3 regions of the Paenarthrobacter sp. JL.01a genome follow, and region 1 is predicted to be linked to each of the others. Evidence: riboswitches for the same ligand, from Rfam matches in the RefSeq annotation. Region 1 holds a riboswitch; each other region holds the start of a gene.

Region 1 (6,096 bases):
CGGTGCCGATGACCTTGCCTTCCAGCGCAGGCGCTGCCTCGGGAGTGGTCCAGGAAATCAGCAGGGGAGCCCACCGGTCGCCGTAGCGGTTTGGCTGGTAGGGCTCGCGCTTGTCTGCGGGCAGTTCATCGGTAGTTCCATCACTGACGAACTGGATGCCCGAGGCCGCGGAGATGTTGGCGATCGCCGTGGCAAGCAGTGCGTCGGTTCCCTGGGGTGCGGTGGCGTTGTTCACCACGTAGTGCAGCGGCCGGCACGGCGAGTAGCCAACGGGGGTGCCGTCGTCGTTGGTCGCCAGGAACTTGTACGAATCGTTCGTCGTACCGGGCGCTGTTGGCGAGGCCAGCGGGGCGTCCGCTTCCTCAAGCCCGGGCGGCGGCGCATCCGGGACGCGCGCCGCGGTGGGCTGGGGCTTCCCGATCTGGGGGCTGCCCGGGACGTTGACGCCGGGGAACAGTGCGGTGATGCGGGGATCGCCGTTCAGGAATCCAGTGACCAGGACCGCTGCCAGCGCGGCAACCACGGCCATCAGCAGGACGCGGAGAACACGCCCTGCTGTACCCGTGCGCCGGTGCCTTGGCACATGCGTTGTTTCCCGCTCCGCGTCCACGGTTCTCCATTCCTCATGCCCTTGGTCACGCGGGGCAGCGCGGAGGACGAACCAACATTACGGTCTGGCGGCGGAGCCGTCCAAACTCAAACGATCGCGGCGCCGAACAGCAATCCGAGGCCGTAGGTGGCAGCTGCTGCTCCGAGCCCGATGGCCAGCTGCCGCAGGCCGCGGCTGAGTGGTGACGTTCCGGACAGCAATCCGACGACGGCGCCAGTGGCCAACAGCGCGACTCCCACCAGGACACCGGCCACCAGGAGGGCGGCCATGCCCGTCATGCCGAAGATGAACGGAAGGATGGGCACGATGGCGCCGGAGGCGAAGAAGCAGAAGCTGGACATCGCCGCGCCCCAGGCCGAACCCACGGATTCGTGCTCGTCGGTGACCGGTTTTTCGGGTTGGAGCGAAAGGCTGGGATCGCAGTCGCAGCTGAACAGTCCCATGCGCTCGGCTGCCCGGTGTTCGGCGGCCTCCCGGGTCATGCCACGTGCCAGGTAGACCAGGACCAGTTCGTTGTGGTCGATGTCCAACGACGGGGCTGCGGTGAGCGTCGCCTGGGTGGGGAGCGTGGCGTTGAGCAGTTCGCGTTGAGAGCGGACGGAAACGTATTCGCCGGCGCCCATGGACAGGGCGCCTGCCAGGAGTCCGGCCACGCCGCTCATGAGCACCACTGAGCTGGACACCCCGGTGGCGGCCATGCCCATCACCAGCGAGAGGTTGCTCACCAGGCCATCGTTGGCGCCGAAGACCGCAGCGCGGAAGGTGCCCGAAAGCCTGTTGCGGCCCCGGGTGGCCAAGCCGCGGACGACTTCCTCATGGATCTGCTCGTCGGCCACCATCGCCGGCGTCGCCGCGGGCTCGGTGCCGTACGGGGAGCGGCCCTCTGCACGCTGTGCCAGGGCAAGGACGAACACGGATCCAAAGTTCCGGGCCAGGAAACCCAGGAACTGGCTGCGGGCCGACGCCGCTTTGGGCATCCCGGCCTGGTCTCCGAGGAGTTTGAGCCAGTGGGCCTCATGCCGGCCCTCGGCCTCGGCCAGGGCCAGCAGGATCTGGCGTTCTTCGCCGTCACGCCGCTGGGCAAGTTCGCGGTAAACGGCGGCTTCCGCCCGCTCATCGGCCAGGTATTGCCGCCAGCGCCGGATGTCCGACGCCGACGGTGTGGCGGTGCCTTGGGTTTCCGGTGATTCGGGGGTGGGGTCCGGAGCGGGGCTCGACGAACTCTGGGATTCCTGGTGCATCTGCACTTTATCTCCTGTGCTTGGTGGGGTAGTTGCGGCCCCATTGCACGCCCCACACTACCGCTTATCGGCGGGGATTTTTGGCCGGTATTCCTTAGTTGGAATGTTCGGTGCACCGTAATTCGGGGCGTTGCGCGATCCCTTTTCCGGGCCTTGACCCATGCTTGCCCTGGTGCTCAGATGGAAGGACAGGGGCGGGTTTTTTATCAACGCGCAATTGGCCACCGGGCTCCTGCAGGCAGCCCACGGGACGGAGGTAGCAGCATGAACACCACCGAATCACATTCCAACTATCCGGAACGAACAACCATCGAGTCGGACCCGGCTTACGACTACGCCGAAGACCAGGAAGTAGACGAGCCGTGGGTGGAGGAAGTGGACGCCCCCGAGGACGACGAGCGGGTGGTTCCGATTGACGAGACCGAGGACTTCCGCGAGGAGGACGAGGAGATTTAGGCGGTTTCCCGGCTGAGAATGAAGGTACATGGCCGGCCCTCCCGCTGGCCTGCCGCGGCTACGGTGACCGTCAGCGTTCCCGAAGCCCCACACCACGTGGAGGGCCGGACCGCCCGCGCCAGCGCCTCGGCGATCTGCGCCGTTTGTGTACACAGGAAACAGAGGGTCCGGTTCCGGGTCGGTATGGTCACCGTGCCAAGGTAAAGGTCGACGGCGGGGATCACCTTGACGGTTGCGGTTGCGGCGGGGGCGCTGCGGGCGTGGCTCAGTTCGCCGTGGATCGGCTCGTTGTGGCTCGGCTGGCTGTGGCTCGGCTCGTGATACGGCACGGGGCTGCTCCTGTGGAGAGTGCTCTTGCCCGCTCGGTTGTCTCAGGTCCGGGTCGGGCCGCTTCCTCATCCGAACCACCCGTGAACATGGGGTTGGTGCATGGCCAGTCGGAGCTTGGCGCCACATCTCTTGAAGCTGGGACAACCCTACCGCACCTCCCCCCGTTGTGAGGCCCGCCCTGCGCTCTTTGGGGCGGGAACGCAAAACGGCGGCGCTGCCCCGCGAAGGGGCGGCACCGCCGTCGGATATTGCCTGCTTAGCTGTTGCTGCCTACCGGGTGTACTTCCGGCGACAGTTCCTCCGGGATGGCTCCGGCGACGCGCTTGTCCCAGGCCTCGCGGACAGCTGCGTCCGTGGGCGGGGTCAGCAGGGAGACCACGACGTAGACCACCAGCGAGGCGCCAAGGCCCCAGTAGATGGGCTCGTTCGCGTAGACGCCGTCTTCGCTGGGGATGACGCCAACTGCGTACATGATGAGCAATGCCAAGGTCAGCACGGAACCGACCGCCATGGACCACGCAGCTGCGATACCGGTGCCGCGCTTCCACACCAGGCCACCGAGGATGGCAACCAGGAGGCCGCCGACCAGAATGTCGTAGGCGATGGTCAGGGCGACCACAACATCCTGCGCGGCCATGGAAATCAGCACTGCCAGCACGCCGAGGCCCAGGACCCAGTAGCGGTTTGCCTTGACGTCGTGCTCGGGGTTCTCGGTGTCATCGGTGTTGATGGTCTTGCCGAACCAGCTGGCGACGAAAGGCACGACGTCGGCGCGAGCCACCGTTGCGGCGGCGATCAGGGCGCCGGAGGCGGTGGACATCATGGCCGCGACAGCTGCTGCCATGACCAGGCCACCGATGCCGACGGGCAGGATATGGGTAGCGACCTCTGCGTAGACGACGTCCTTGCCGAGGTTGGCTACGTCGATGTTGGGCAGTGCAACGCGGGCTGCCAGACCGATCAATGCGCCGGCGATGCCGTAGAGGATGCAGTAGACGCCTGCGGTGGCGCCGCCCCAGCGGGCAACTTTCGCGGTCTTGGCAGTGAAGACGCGCTGCCAGATGTCCTGGCCGATCAGGAGGCCCAGTGTGTAAACGACGAAGTACGTGATGATCGTTTGGGTACCGATGCCATCGATCTGGAAGAAGCTGTCCTCCAGGCGTGAACGGATGCCGTCCATTCCACCGGCAGCGTTCAAGGCGAACGGAAGCATAAGGAAGAAGATGCCGACGGTCTTGATGAGGAACTGCACCTGGTCGGCCAGGGTGATGGACCACATGCCACCGATGGTGGAGTAGACCAGCACGATGGCGCCGCCGACGGCGATTGCCAGCCAGCGTTCCCAGCCGAAGAGCACCACGAAGATGGTGGCGTAGGCGCCGGTGGAGGTGGCGCACAACATGAGGGTGTAGGCGAGCATCACGATGCCGGAGGTCTGCGTGGCTTTGCTGCCGTAGCGCAGGCTCAGCATTTGGGAGACCGTGTAGATCTTCAACCGCTGGATGGTGCCGGCGAACAGGAGGCTAAGGAGCAGGACGCCGGAGCCGATGGCGACCACGAGCCACATGCCGGAGATGCCGAACTTGTAACCGAGGCCCACGCCGCCAACGGTGGATGCGCCACCGAGGACAACCGCGGCCATGGTGCCGGTGTAAAGGAAGGGGCCCAGGCGGCGGCCGGCCACCAGGAAGTCGCTGTTGTTCTTGGTGCGGGACTTGCCCCACCAGCCGAACGCCAGCATGGCGAGCAGGTACACCACCACGATTGCGATGTTAATAGCCGAAGATTCCATGAACGGTCCTTGGAGCTGATGCACGGAGGTTGGGGTTTTCGACGATACTCCTGCAGGGCGTCGAAGTCTCCGTGCTGACGGTTGGAGATTGTGTTTGAAGCTGGGGAACGTGTTGTGTGCCTCACAGACAACACTTGTTGCCTATGAGGATATGTTGTGATCGGAGTAACAGTCAAGATCCTTTGAACATGGTTACGTCCGCAGTGGCCTTGTTTACGTGCCTCCCGGCTACTATTGCTCCAATGACAGGGCCACATGACAGGCCTGAAAGGTTCGTGAATGAAGGCTCTACCCGTTGAACCGAGCAATGTTCCCGTTGCCATCGGTTCCAGAATCCGCGCAGCCCGGCAAGCACAACGCCTCACCATTGAGCAGGTGGCTGACGCGACCGGTCTGACCAAGGGCTTCCTGAGTCGCGTGGAGCGCGACCTGACATCTCCGTCGGTGGCTTCCTTGGTGACTCTGTGCCAAGTGCTCTCGGTCTCCGTTGGCGACCTTTTCGCCGCGCCGGAGACCCATCTGACACGTCGCGACGACGGCCCCAGGATTTCCTTGGGTGGCCAAGGCATTGTGGAGCGGTTGTTGACTGCCCGCTCGGAGCGGCGCCTGCAGATCCTGCAGGCCACCATCGAGCCCCGGGGCCGGGGTGAGAACGAGCTTTACGCAGTGGACTGCGATGTTGACGTGCTCCACGTGGTCAAGGGCCGCATCAAGCTGATCCTGACCAACGAGGAGTACGAGCTCGAAGAGGGGGACACCCTCTCCTTCCCCGGCCGCGAGCCCCACACCTGGATCAACCCCACGGATGAGACCGTGGAAGTGCTCTGGGTGCTGGTGCCGGCAGCGAGCCGGTAGTCCCTTAGCCCACGTGGACCCAGGGGCGGCGGGTGATATCCGGCTCGGCTTCCCGGAGTACCTCACGGGTCACCGGGGCAATCTCACCTTCGCCGAAGAACAGGAACCTGCTCAGGTTGGAGATGGGGTTGCCCTCGGTCCAGCGGAAGTAGATGTGCGGCATGAAGCCGGTGACGTCGCGGATGTGCAGGAGCACCGCGGCCAGCGTGTTGGGCACATTGTTGCTGTGGACTTCCAGGATCTTGAATCCGTGCCGTTCCTTGCCCACTACCTGGAGCTCCTGTTCGAAGTCGGAGCTGTCGTCCACGATGATCTCGATGAAGACGGCGTCGCAGTCCACCGGGAGGTGGTTGGCCTGCTGGGCATGCTGCAGCTTCTCCCTGTACCTGTCGGCGCTGAAGCGCTTGGGTTCGTGGGCGATGATCCGGACAGGGCCGTCGGAGTTGTTGGCCGTGAATTCCAAGGCCTTGTGGTCCATCTTGATGTGCGTGGCCCGCAGTTCGAAGGCGCGTCGCATGCGGGAGACGAAACTGACCACCAGGATCGCCAGGATGAAGAGTGCGGCAATCTTCAGGCCGTCGGGCCGCTCGATGGAGTTGACCACGGTGGTGTAGATGAATACCAGCGAGATGATGCCGAAGCCGATGACCTGCCCGCGCTGCTTCTTTCGGCGTGCGGAGAGTGTCACTGCAATGGAGGCTGAGGTGATCAGGACCAGTACGCCAGTGGCATAGGCGCCGCCCTGGGCGTTGACGTCGGCCTGGAAAATGATGGTGACAATGAATGCGATCACCGTGAAAACGAGGACCAGC
Region 2 (6,096 bases), 1.7 Mb from region 1:
GCGACTACGGACCCGACCTGGAAATCACTCCCCTGGATCCCACAGCCTCCAGCGATGAAACCGCCATCGACTGCGGTTTGGCCGGGACCGTGATGAGGTTCGTGCCCCCGCTGGCTGCGTTGCGCAGCGGAGCAACCATTTTCGACGGCGACCCCCATGCACGCAACCGTCCAATGGGGACCATCATCGAGGCACTGATCGCTTTGGGAGTACCGGTTGCAGCGGAAGGCGGCAGGACGCCGTCGGCCCTTCCCTTCAAGGTCGAAGGCACCGGCGAGGTGCGGGGCGGGCACCTCGTCATCGATGCCAGCGCTTCCTCACAGTTCGTTTCCGCCTTGCTGTTGGTGGGCGCGCGCTTTACTGAGGGCCTCCACTTGGAGCACGTCGGCAAACCCGTTCCCAGCCTCGACCACATCACGATGACCGTTGAGGTCCTCCGGAGCGTCGGGGTCACTGTTGATGATTCAGTGCCGAACCACTGGCGCGTAGCTCCCGGCACCATCAACGCTTTCGACCGGCGGATCGAGCAGGACCTGTCCAATGCAGGGCCGTTCCTGGCGGCAGCCCTGGCCACCCGCGGCACAGTCCGGATCCCGAACTGGCCCGCCGGCACCACCCAGGTGGGCGATATGTGGCGCACCATCCTGGCAGCCATGGGGGCCACGGTGAGCCTGCATGAGGGAACCTTGACCGTGACCGGCGGAGCATCCATCCAGGGCGCCGACTTCGACGAAACCAGCGAACTTGCACCCACGGTCGCCGCCTTGTGCGCCTTGGCCGAAAGCCCCTCGCGGTTGACCGGCATTGCCCACCTGCGCGGCCACGAAACCGACCGCCTCGCCGCGCTGGTCACCGAGATCAACCGGCTTGGCGGAGACGCCGAGGAGACTGCCGATGGCTTGGTAATCCGCCCTGCGGCCCTTCATGGCGGGGTGGTGCACAGCTACGCCGACCACCGGATGGCAACCGCCGGCGCCATCCTGGGACTCGCCGTCGAAGGCGTTGAGGTGGAGGACATCGCCACCACGTCCAAAACCATGCCCGAGTTCCCCGATATGTGGACGCGGATGCTCGAATCCGCCACCGCGGATGGGGACAACAACTGACCATGGGACGCGACGCACGTTCCTGGGATGAATCCGATGTCCGGATCCGGCCGAACAAAAAGGGCACCAGGCCAAGGACAAAGGACCGCCCCAGCCACGACGACGCTGTCATCGGCCGCATCATCACCGTTGACCGCGGACGCTACCGGGCGATCGTGGATGAAGACACTCCCGACGAGCGCGTCGTCATCGCCGCCCGCGCCCGCGAGCTTCGCCGCAACCCTGTTGTTCCCGGCGACTTTGTGGCATTGGTGGGCGACGTCTCCGGTTCGCCCGACACGTTGGCACGCCTGGTCAGGGTGGAAGAACGCAGGACGCTGCTTCGCCGCAGCGCGGACGACACAGATCCGATTGAACGCGTAGTGGTAGCCAACGCCGACCAGCTCGTGGTGGTGGTTGCAGCCGCCAACCCGGAGCCGCGCACGGGATTCATCGACCGAGCCCTCGTGGCGGCCTATGACGCCGGCATTGAGCCCTTGCTGTTGATCACCAAGGCCGACGTCAAGGATCCCACGGAGTTGCTGGCGAACTACCTCAGCCTCGATTTTCCCGTGATCATCAGCCGTACTGCCGATTCCGAGGCCAGCGGCATCGACGCCCGCTCCGATGACGGCCTCTCAGCCCGTTTGGAACGGGATGCCGTGTCCCAACTCCGCTCTTACCTGGGCGGGAAAGTGACGGTCATGCTTGGCCACTCCGGCGTGGGAAAGTCCACGATGGTCAACGCCCTGACCGGAGCTGAACGTGCCACCGGCGGCGTGAACGCAGTGACCGGCCGGGGCCGGCACACTTCGTCATCGGCCCTGGCCCTCAAGTTGGCCGATGCGCCCTCCGGGAGCTGGATCATTGACACCCCCGGCATCCGCTCCTTCGGCCTGGCCCACGTGGATCCTGATCGGATACTGCACTCCTTCCCGGATCTCGAGCCTGGCACCGAGACCTGTGACCGCGGCTGCAAGCATGACGCGACCGCCGTGAACTGCGGATTGGATGCTTGGGTCAACGACGGCCATGCCGGGCCTTCCGGTGTAGCGCGTCTGGCATCCCTGCGACGCCTCCTGGGCGCGGACCCTCGCCTGGAGGCCAAGGAAGCCAAAGAGCTGGGCACGGTTAACTGAGGGATATGCCTTAACGTCCCCACTGCTGCGGGCGTTTCAGGATAGTTTGGTGGCATGACCCAACCCGCTTCCACCTACAACGACGACCTGCGCCTTGCCCACGTCCTCGCCGATTCCGTCGACGCCCAGACCATGGATCGCTTCAAGGCCCTGGACCTGCAGATCGAAACCAAGCCCGACCTCACACCTGTCACCGATGCGGACAAGGCCGCTGAGGAAGCCATCCGCGGTCAGTTGTCGCGCTCGCGTCCCCGTGATGCGGTCCTTGGCGAAGAATTCGGCAGCAGCGGTCACGGCTCGCGACGTTGGATCATCGACCCCATAGACGGCACGAAGAACTTTGTCCGGGGTGTTCCCGTGTGGGCAACGCTGATTGCGCTGGTGGACGAAGGCGAACCCGTTGTAGGCGTGGTCAGCGCTCCCGCCTTGGGCAAGCGGTGGTGGGCAGCCAAGGACATGGGCGCCTACATGGGCCGGTCCCTGGCATCGGCAACGCGCCTGAAGGTGTCCAACGTTTCCCGCCTGGCCGACGCCTCCATGTCCTACTCCAGCCTCTCCGGCTGGAAGGAACGTGGAAACCTGGACGAGTTCCTGGGCCTCACCGAGGACCTCTGGCGCACCCGCGCCTACGGTGACTTTTGGTCCTATTGCATGGTGGCCGAAGGAGCTGTGGACATCGCCTGCGAGCCCGAACTGAATCTCTATGACATGGCCGCTCTTGTTCCCATCGTCACCGAGGCCGGGGGGCGCTTTACCTCCCTGGAAGGCGAAGACGGCCCGTTCGGCGGCAACGCCCTGGCCACGAATTCGATCCTCCACTCGGAGGTCCTGAAGCGCCTGAACCCCGGATTGGACGATCTCCTCCAGCCCCCGGCCTGAGTCCGGGCCACCTCCGGTTCATCGAATTTTCGACGGCGGCTGCCCCCCATTTGCGAGCAGCCGCCGCTTTTTATTCGCAAGAACGGGCAATTTTCAACCCGCGTAACAATCGGCTTAACAAAACTCTCCGGCTTTGGACCCTTTCACGGACGTGCCTTAGCCTTTTTTACAGGTCACGAGTGCCAGCGCTAAACCCCGGTTAGCTGGCCGGCAACCCTCCATTCGCGGTGGGGTGCCCCGGGTGACGACCCGGCCGGTCCGGAACGGATGCGGCAAGCGCGGATCCCCCTGAGGGGGTCCCTCTTGAGTGAGGTCCCATGAGCACTGTCACGTTCAACTCAAACATCGTTCCTTCCTTCATCGAAGACTCCCCCACAGCTGCCGCGGCCCGTCCGCTCGCTGCCGTCACGGGCGCGGAACTGCAGGCCCCGCTGATTCAGGGTGGCCACGTCCGCTATGCGAACCTCGACTATGGTGCATCGGCCCCAGCGTTGACGATCGTTTCCGCCTACCTCAACGAGGTCCTGCCTTACTACGCCAGCGTCCACCGCGGGGCGGGATTCGCCTCACAGATCAGCACCTCGGTGTATGAAAATTCGCGGAACATTGTCCGTGAGTTTGTTGGTGGACGTGCCGACGACTCCGTCATTTTCACCCGGAACACCACCGACTCGCTGAACCTGTTGGCCGGCTGCCTTCCCCAGGAGGACGGCCAGTTCGCTGGCGAGGTCCTGTACTTGGACATTGAGCATCACGCGAACCTGCTGCCTTGGCAGGGAGTCCCGCACCGCAGCGTCGTTGCGGAGTCCACCCTGGCCGGCACAGTAGCCAAAATCGAAGCTGAACTGGCCCAGGGCGGCGTCAGCCTGCTCGCAGTAACGGGCGCCTCGAACGTCACCGGTGAGATCCTGCCCATCGCCCAGCTGGCGTCCTTGGCGCACCAGTACGGGGCGAGGATCGTCGTGGATGCCGCCCAACTTGCTCCGCACCGCCGCGTCAACATCGCAGAAGCGGATGTCGACTACATCGTGTTCTCCGGCCACAAGCTCTACGCGCCGTTCGGTGCAGGAGTCGTTGTTGGTCGCCCGGACTGGCTCGACGCCGGCGTCCCGCACCTGGCAGGTGGCGGCGCTGTCCGTGAGGCCCGTCTGGATTCGGTCAGCTGGGCCACGGGTCCGGCCAGGCACGAAGGCGGCTCCCCCAATGTCCTCGGAGCGGCGACCCTCGCCCGAGCGACCCAGGTCCTCGCGACCCTGGACGAGGACGCCTGGCACGCTCACGAAGCCGGCATCCGCAGCTACCTGGTCGAGGGCCTTGAGGCCATCGACGGCGTAACGGTCCACCGGATCTTCAGCGATTCGGAGGACACCATCGGTGTGGTCAACTTCTCCGTTGAAGGATTCGACGCCGGGCTGGTCGCCGCCTATCTGGCCGCCGAGCACGGTGTGGGCCTCCGGGATGGCCGTTTCTGTGCCCACCCATTGCTCAAGCGACTGGGGCTGCCATCGGGTTCCCTGCGGGCAAGCTTCGGCGTCGGCTCCCGGTTGGAGGACGCCACCAGGCTGCTTGCGGGCATCCAGGAACTCAAGTGCAACGGTTTGGGCTGGGACTACGTGGTGGACGAAGGCCGCTGGGTACCTGCCAACGACCACCGCACCTACCCCGAGTGGGCGCCCAACACCCCGGGAACCGCGGGCGCAGCTCCCTGCACTGTCGACTAAAGAGCGCAGCGTCGGCCAACGGCGCAGCTGAGCAAGCGTAAATGCCGGACCGAGGGTAAATTCGTAGGGTATCTTTTGGCTACCCCGTGAAGGAGTTCTGCGTGTCCCTGCGTACACCGGATGGCGCTCCCGGCATACCCGGGCCCGCCGGCCCCCGTGGACCCAAGCTCCATGCCTCGCGCCGGCACGAGCTTGGCCGGAGCTTCCAGGACGGCGGAGAGCACTATGACCGTGTGCGGCCCGGCTATCCGCTGGACTCCGTGGAATGGCTCGTACCCGGGGGTTCAAAGACAGCGGCAGATCTCGGCGCCGGTACGGGTAAGTTCAGTGCCCTTTTGGCCGAACGCGGACTTGAGGTTGCCGCCGTCGATCCTTCCACCGACATGTTGGAGCAACTGCGAAAGGCCTATCCCGGTATTCGCGCAACGGAGGGAACGGCCGAGGCAACAGGGCTGGCGGACTCAGCATTCGACGTCGTCAGCGTTGCCCAGGCCTGGCACTGGTGCGAGCCGCTTAAGGCGAGCACGGAAATTGCACGAATCCTCCGCCCCCACGGCGTATTGGGCCTGATCTGGAACCAGCTGGATACTTCCATTCCATGGGTCCACCGGCTCTCCCGCATCATGCACGCCGGAGATGTCCATAAGCCGGGATTCCGGCCAGTTATCGGTCCGGAATTCCAAAGGTTGGAGCGCCACCTCACTGAGTGGGAGGATCCGCTGACGCCTGAGGACATCATGGAGCTGACCAAGTCGCGCAGTTACTACCTTCGCGCCAACGAAGCCACCCGCGCCAAAGTCATGGGCAACCTGCAGTGGTACCTTTACGAACACCTCGGCCATGCGCCCGGCGATACCGTCCAGCTGCCCTACCTGACGCAGACCTGGCGGGCATATAAAGTCCACAATGCCTTGCCACGGTAGGCTTGGAGTGTGAAGACCAGTACGCCCTCCTCCTCGATCGAGGACTACGTCAAGGTCATTTACTCCTACACGGAGTGGCAGGACAAGCCGATCACGTCCTCGCAGCTCGCCCTGCGCCTTGGCGTCGCCAACTCATCAGTGTCCGAGATGGTCCGCAAGCTCAAGGACCAAGGCCTGGTTGACCATCAGCCCTACAGCGCCATCCGCCTGACTCCGGAGGGCATGCGCCTTGCCCTGTCCATGGTCCGCAGGCACCGCCTCATCGAAACGTACTTGGTGGAGGAACTCGGATACAGCTGGGACGAAGTCCATGACGAGGCCGAAATGCTGGAGCATGCTGTGTCCGATA
Region 3 (6,096 bases), 440 kb from region 1:
CGCGCCCCCAGAACATGGGAACAGAGCCGTCCAGTTCGTCATCGCGGAAGGCCGCGTCCGCTCCGGCGTCCACCACAAAGCCTGAAAGCCCGACGACGGCAGCGAAGTCCGCGGGTCGGTAGCGCAGCATCGTGGTCGCCATCGCCATGCCCATGGAGAATCCAAGCAGCGTTACCGAGGAGTGGTTGGCCTTGACCGTGTCCAGCCAGTCCAAGGCGTACTCGGCGGCAAGCTTCACTGCGTCCAGGGAGTAATCGATCGATGCCGTCAACGGGAACCAGGTGAAGCCCGGCCCCGTGGGCATCGGTGCGCGGAGGGCTGCCACCACGAAGCCATCCGGGAGGAGCCCTGCCAGGCTGAAGAGGTCCTCCTCGTTGGAACCGTAGCCGTGCAGCAGGACCAGCAGGGGCTTGCCGGCGCGCTCGGCTTCGTCGTGGGACCAGAGGACTACGGGGGCGGGAAAAACGGGGGCTTCAGTCATGGCTCCATTCTTGCAGTTACTCCCAAGTAACAACCTACGGTGGCGTAGGTCGGGCGTCAGGGGGCAGGATATGAGCGTGAGTGAGAACAATCATTTAGTGGAACCTGGCGAACCTGTTCAAACGCACCCTTGGAGCCGTTACGTGGCACTGGGTGATTCGTTCACAGAAGGCATCGGCGATCCCGAACCTGCAAATCCCGGCGGCAACCGCGGCTGGGCAGACCGTGTGGCCGAAGAGCTGGGTCGTGGACACGAGGATTTCGCCTACGCAAACCTGGCGATCCGTGGGCGGCTGCTGCAGCAGATCGTGGATGAGCAGGTGGGCCCGTGCCTGGAACTGCAACCAGACCTTATCTCCATTTCAGCCGGCGGCAATGACCTCATCCGGCCCGGGGGCGATCCGGACCTCCTGGCCGAAAAGCTCGACGCCGCTGTAGGCGAGCTGAGCTCCGGTGGTGCCACCGTGGTCCTGTTCAACGGCCCCGACACGGCGTCTTCGGTCCTGGGCCGGATCCGGGGCAAGGTCGCCATCTACAACGAGAACCTGCGGACTGTCGCTGCCCGCCACGACGCCATCATCGCCGACATGTGGTCCCTGCGGCAGCTGTCCGATCCCCAGATGTGGGACGCGGACCGTCTTCACTTTTCGCCCCTGGGCCACCACACCATCGCCATGATGGTCCTGGACGCGCTGAACGTCCAGCACACCCTGGAGCCCCTGATGCCCAAGCCCCTCCCGCCACGGACGTGGCGCGAAGCCCGCTCCTCGGATCTCGTCTGGGCCCGTGAGTACTTTGTTCCGTGGGTCATCCGCCGATTGAGGCACCAGTCCTCCGGCGACGGCATCACGCCAAAGCGCCCGACGGCGGGGCCCGTCTTCGGCGCCGGCGGCACCTTGATGCCGCGCAGCTAGCAGGGACAGAGCAGCGAGGGTGGAAATGACAGGTTCGGCAGGCTTGCGTGGCCACTAATCCTTCGCAACGGGTAGAGCAGATCCGCCAGCTTCGTCTGCGGCGCCAGCAGTTGAGACCGCCCCTTGCCGGCAGTCCAGGGGACGCCGTGCGCAACCTCCTTGCCGTCCAGGCGCAGGAATTCCCCTACGCCCGGTGGACTGTGGCGCAGCGGACACCCGCGAGCACTGCCGCGATCGTTGAGCAGGACGTGGCGGACGGAACCATCCTGCGGACCCACATCCTGCGGCCCACGTGGCATTTTGTTCACCGGGACGATCTTGGCTGGCTGATGGGCCTCTCGAGCGACCGGCTCGATAGGGGCAACCAAGGAATGTACCGGCGGACCGGAGTGGATGAAGAAACCGCCGCGCGCAGCGGCAGGATCCTCGCGGCGGCGGTAGCGGGCGGCGCGCACAAGACCCGCGAAGAGTTGGCTGACGTTCTGGGACAAGCAGGCTTGCCCGGCAAGGGCCTGGGCTTCGTCTACCACCTCATGCACGCGGAAATCAGCGGCATCCTGGTCAGCGGCGCTCCCGTGCGTTCGGCGGGCGGTGCCCTTAAACAGACATACGCCTTGTTCGAAGAACGCGCGACCGGGAGGTTTGCCGGTCCGCTCACCGGCACGGAGCGGGAGCAAGCCTTGGGGCAGTTGGCCCTGCGGTACTTCAGTAGTCGGGGGCCTGCCACAGTGAAGGACTGCTCGGCCTGGTCCGGGTTGACCATGAAGGACGTGAAATTGGGCCTCCACGTCGCTTCGGACCTCGCGCCCGGTGCTTTGGCGGCGGTTTCCGCAGACGACGTGGACTTTTACCTGCCTTCAGCTCATGCAGAGGCCCTTGGGGCACTCCCTGGCACCAACGAACCCATACCGCCCCGCATCGACCTCATCCAGTGCTACGACGAGTACGTAATGGGCTACTCACAGTCGCGCCACTACCTCGGCGGTACCGCTCCGTATTTCCCCGAAGACAACGGCCCCATGCACGTGGTCCTCCTGGACGGAAGATTGGCAGGCTGGTGGCGGCACAGCTTCACTGGCGGCGCCTGCGAGCTGGACGTGCGGATGAATACGCCGGCCACGAAGGAAGAACAGGCCGCACTGGAAGCGGAGGCAGCGCGCTACGGCACGTTCCTGGGGATGGAGACGAAGCTGGTGCGACAGTGAAGCAGCTGTGACGCGGCGGGTCTAAGCTGGGGTTGAGACTTCGGAGGCATGCACTGTGAACAATCTGTTCTTTTGGATCATCGTCTGCTCGTGGCTGATTCCCATGGGAATCCGCATGTACAACCGTTCCAAGGCGCGTCGCCTGCAGAACGGGAATTTCCCGGGTCCGGATTATCGGCAGCAAAGCCTTCCCGGCCCGGGTTACCCGCCCCAGGGCTACCCTGGCCAGAATTACCCCGCACAGAACTACCCTGGGTATAAGCCCGGGCCCGCCATCATCCGCCCCGCGGATGAGGCACCGCAGGCCGCACCGCCGTCGAACCCTTCATCTCCCGCATCATTCCCCACCGCAGCGGCGGAGCCCCAAGGCTACCGTGCGAAGAAACTGGCCGAACTGGACGCGAAGTTCACCAACGGCCAGATCGCCATGGAGGACTACATGAAGCAGCGCCAGGAGATCATGAACGGCTGATCAGCCGCACACGTGATCTTCCAGACCCATCGAAGCCGTTGAGGCTCAGGAGAAGAAAGCCCCTCTAAGCTGCCCGGACAGCTGGCCGATTTCGGTAAGGAAGCCGTCGTGGCCGATCGGCGCGTCGATGGTGTGGACGGGAACATCGCCCGGAAGAGCCGCCGCAAGTTCCTTCGACTGGGCCGGAAAATACAGCCGGTCCGTGTTCACGGCGGCCACGAAGAAGTCGGCGGTTGCACGGGAAAGAGCTTCCTGCAGGGTGCCCCGACCACGCGTGACGTCATGGGACATCAGGGCTTCGGTGATGGCGATGTAACTGTTGGCATCGAAGCGGCGGACAAGCTTCGTGCCCTGATGGTCAAGGTAGCTTTCCACTTGGTAGCGCCCGCGCTCTCCCAGCACCGCAGCAGCGAGCGGCGTCTCCTGGTGCTGGGCCTCCCGGCCGAAGCGCAGGTCCAGTTCCAGGGCGGAACGGTAGGTGATGTGCGCGATCCTGCGGGCCAGCGCCAGTCCATGCTCCGGTGCCTGGCCGTCGTAGTAGTCCCCGTTGTTGAAGTGCGGGTCCTGTCGGATGGCCAGGGTTTGGGCCTGGGCGAACGCGATCTGTTCGGCCGTGCTGTAAGCGCCCACCGAGATGACCGCACAACGGTTGACCCGTTCCGGGAAAGTGACGGCCCATTCAAGTGCCCTGGCTCCTCCCATGGAGCCGCCCAGTACAGCGTGCCAAGCGTCAATACCCAGCAGGTCCGCGAGCCGGGCTTCGGCCTCCGTGCTGTCCCGCAGCGTGACCAGCGGGAACCGGGAACCCCACGGCTTTCCATCGGGGGCGGTCGAGGAAGGGCCGGTGCTCCCGTAGCAGCCACCCACGATATTGATGGAAACGACGAAGTACCGGTTGGTGTCGATGGTGGCACCGGGCCCAACGAGCTGCTCCCACCACCCTTCCTCATCGGTGGCCCCGCGGGCGACATGGGTGCTGCCCGTCAGGGCGTGCTGGATCAGGACAGCGTTGGAGCGGTCCGCGTTGAGTTGTCCCCACGTTTCGTACGCCAGCACGACATCGGGAAGATAGCCACCGGCTTCCAGGGCCAGCGGCCCTACGCCCGCGTACTTGACTGTTCCGTCGGCTTCACCGGATTTGGGAAGGGCTGTAGCAGTGATGGTCATTCCTTTGATACCTAACCTCGCGCTTGCCTGTCGCCTTGCGTGCGGACAGGCCAGGTCCTCACCCGGGGCACCCCACCGCGGAAGGAGGGTTGCCGGCCAGCAAGCCGGGGCTATCTGCTGGCACTCATGACCTAATACGTAGAGTCTAGGAAAAACTCCACCCTTCTGGCGAAGAATGTGACATCAGTGTGACGTTAGGTGCCGTTTTGATTCACCAAAGTGCACCCGGGGCCGCCGTCCGGCGAATAATCGTCGATCCGGACGGCAGCCCCGATGTATCAGCCCGCTACTGGGAGCACGGGCTCAGGCGCCCTTGGCTGCCCGGAAACCCGCCTCAAGGTCGGCGATAATGTCGTCGACGTGCTCAATGCCGACGGACAGGCGGACCAGGCCCGGATTGACGCCTGCGACGAGCTGCTGTTCGGGAGTCAGCTGGCTGTGCGTAGTCGACGCCGGGTGGATGACCAGGGAGCGGACGTCGCCGATGTTGGCCACGTGGGAGTGCAGCTCCAGCCCGTCCACGAAGCGCTTGCCGGCTTCGACGCCACCCTTGATGTTGAACGCGACGATTGCGCCCGTGCCCCGGGGACCGTACTTTTGGCCCCGTTCGTACCAAGGGCTGGACGGCAGGCCGGCGTAGGCGACCGATTCGACGTCGTCGTGGGCTTCCAGCCATTGCGCCACTTTGGTGGCGTTGGAGACATGCCGTTCCACGCGCAGACTCAAGGTCTCCAGGCCCTGGGCGATGAGGAAGGCATTGAAGGGTGCGACGGCGGATCCGAGGTCGCGGAGCAGTTGGACGCGGGCCTTGAGGATGTAGGAAAGGTTGGCACCAAGCGCCCCGTCCTTGCCAAGGTCGCGGGCGTAGACCAGTCCGTTGTAGCTGGGATCCGGCGTGTTGAACCCCGGGAAGCGCTCCGGGTCCTTGCCGAAGTCGAAGTTGCCGGAATCGACTATGACCCCTGCAATGGCTGAACCGTGTCCGCCCAGGTACTTGGTGGCCGAGTGGACCACGATGTCCGCGCCCCACTCGATGGGACGGATCAGATACGGGGTGGAGAGGGTGTTGTCGACGATCAGCGGCAGGCCTGCTTCATGGGCCACCCCGGCAACGCCTTCAATGTCCAGAACGTCCTGGCGGGGATTGGAGACAACCTCGCCGAAGAAGAGTTTGGTGTTCGGCTGCACGGCGTCGCGCCACTGCTGAAGGTTGTCCGGGTCCTCGACGAAGGTCACCGAAATCCCGAACTTCTTCAAGGTGTGGGCAAACAGGTTGTAGGTGCCGCCGTAGAGGCTGGGGCTTGCCACGATGTGGTCCCCGGCTTCTGCGATGTTCAGGATGGCAAAGGTCTCTGCCGCCTGGCCCGAACTGAGCAGCAGCGCACCCAGGCCTCCTTCAAGGCTGGCGATCCGCTGTTCCACCGCGTCCTGGGTAGGGTTGCCGATGCGGGTGTAGATTGGCGCGAGCTCGGCCAGGGCGAAGCGGTTGGCGGCGCTCTCGGCACTCGGGAAGACGAAGGACGTGGTCTGGTAGATCGGCAGCGAACGCGCCCCCGTGGCGGCATCCGGCTCTTGGCCTGCGTGGATTTGGCGGGTTTCGAAAGACCATCCTTGGGACATGGAGTTCTCCTCTTCGTGATGCATGTGATCGGCGGACTATCAGTGGGAAGCAAACTGCGGCCAGTCTAGGAAGTGTCCGTGCGCTTGGACAGCTTTGTGACGTCACCTGAATTTTTAGGGTCTTTTGCTGCCTTTCGTGACGCCCGGCGTAAGATCCCACCTTGGTTAGGCTTGACTTAGCTGAGACACCGATCACAAAGTGCCAAGATGAAGCCATGCGCATGGATCACGTCTCTTA

What was found. A riboswitch is a leader RNA that binds a small molecule or an ion and turns the genes downstream of it on or off. The one in region 1 is predicted to bind S-adenosylmethionine.
Region 2: it holds a riboswitch for S-adenosylmethionine, as region 1 does, so the genes downstream of both, N5P29_RS13410 (aminotransferase class V-fold PLP-dependent enzyme) here and N5P29_RS05420 (hypothetical protein) in region 1, are expected to answer to the same signal.
Region 3: it holds a riboswitch for S-adenosylmethionine, as region 1 does, so the genes downstream of both, N5P29_RS07320 (homoserine O-acetyltransferase MetX) here and N5P29_RS05420 (hypothetical protein) in region 1, are expected to answer to the same signal.

The regions. Positions count from the first base shown of each region.
Region 1 covers NZ_CP104877.1:1,104,108-1,110,203, forward strand. The annotation lists gene N5P29_RS05405 (matrixin family metalloprotease) at 1-610, opposite strand, end outside; gene N5P29_RS05410 (VIT1/CCC1 transporter family protein) at 697-1,851, opposite strand; gene N5P29_RS05415 (hypothetical protein) at 2,116-2,307, shown strand; gene N5P29_RS05420 (hypothetical protein) at 2,304-2,636, opposite strand; SAM riboswitch class IV at 2,653-2,772, opposite strand; gene N5P29_RS05425 (sodium:solute symporter family protein) at 2,894-4,429, opposite strand; gene N5P29_RS05430 (helix-turn-helix domain-containing protein) at 4,709-5,284, shown strand; gene N5P29_RS05435 (APC family permease) at 5,289-6,096, opposite strand, start outside.
Region 2 covers NZ_CP104877.1:2,845,791-2,851,886, forward strand. The annotation lists gene aroA (3-phosphoshikimate 1-carboxyvinyltransferase) at 1-1,106, shown strand, start outside; gene N5P29_RS13400 (ribosome small subunit-dependent GTPase A) at 1,109-2,224, shown strand; gene hisN (histidinol-phosphatase) at 2,279-3,103, shown strand; SAM riboswitch class IV at 3,275-3,388, shown strand; gene N5P29_RS13410 (aminotransferase class V-fold PLP-dependent enzyme) at 3,421-4,824, shown strand; gene N5P29_RS13415 (class I SAM-dependent methyltransferase) at 4,926-5,747, shown strand; gene N5P29_RS13420 (metal-dependent transcriptional regulator) at 5,757-6,096, shown strand, end outside.
Region 3 covers NZ_CP104877.1:1,542,422-1,548,517, reverse strand. The annotation lists gene N5P29_RS07340 (alpha/beta hydrolase) at 1-481, opposite strand, end outside; gene N5P29_RS07335 (SGNH/GDSL hydrolase family protein) at 552-1,394, shown strand; gene N5P29_RS07330 (winged helix DNA-binding domain-containing protein) at 1,541-2,599, shown strand; gene N5P29_RS07325 (hypothetical protein) at 2,655-3,071, shown strand; gene N5P29_RS07320 (homoserine O-acetyltransferase MetX) at 3,117-4,238, opposite strand; SAM riboswitch class IV at 4,253-4,370, opposite strand; gene N5P29_RS07315 (bifunctional o-acetylhomoserine/o-acetylserine sulfhydrylase) at 4,542-5,858, opposite strand; gene N5P29_RS07310 (VOC family protein) at 6,074-6,096, shown strand, end outside.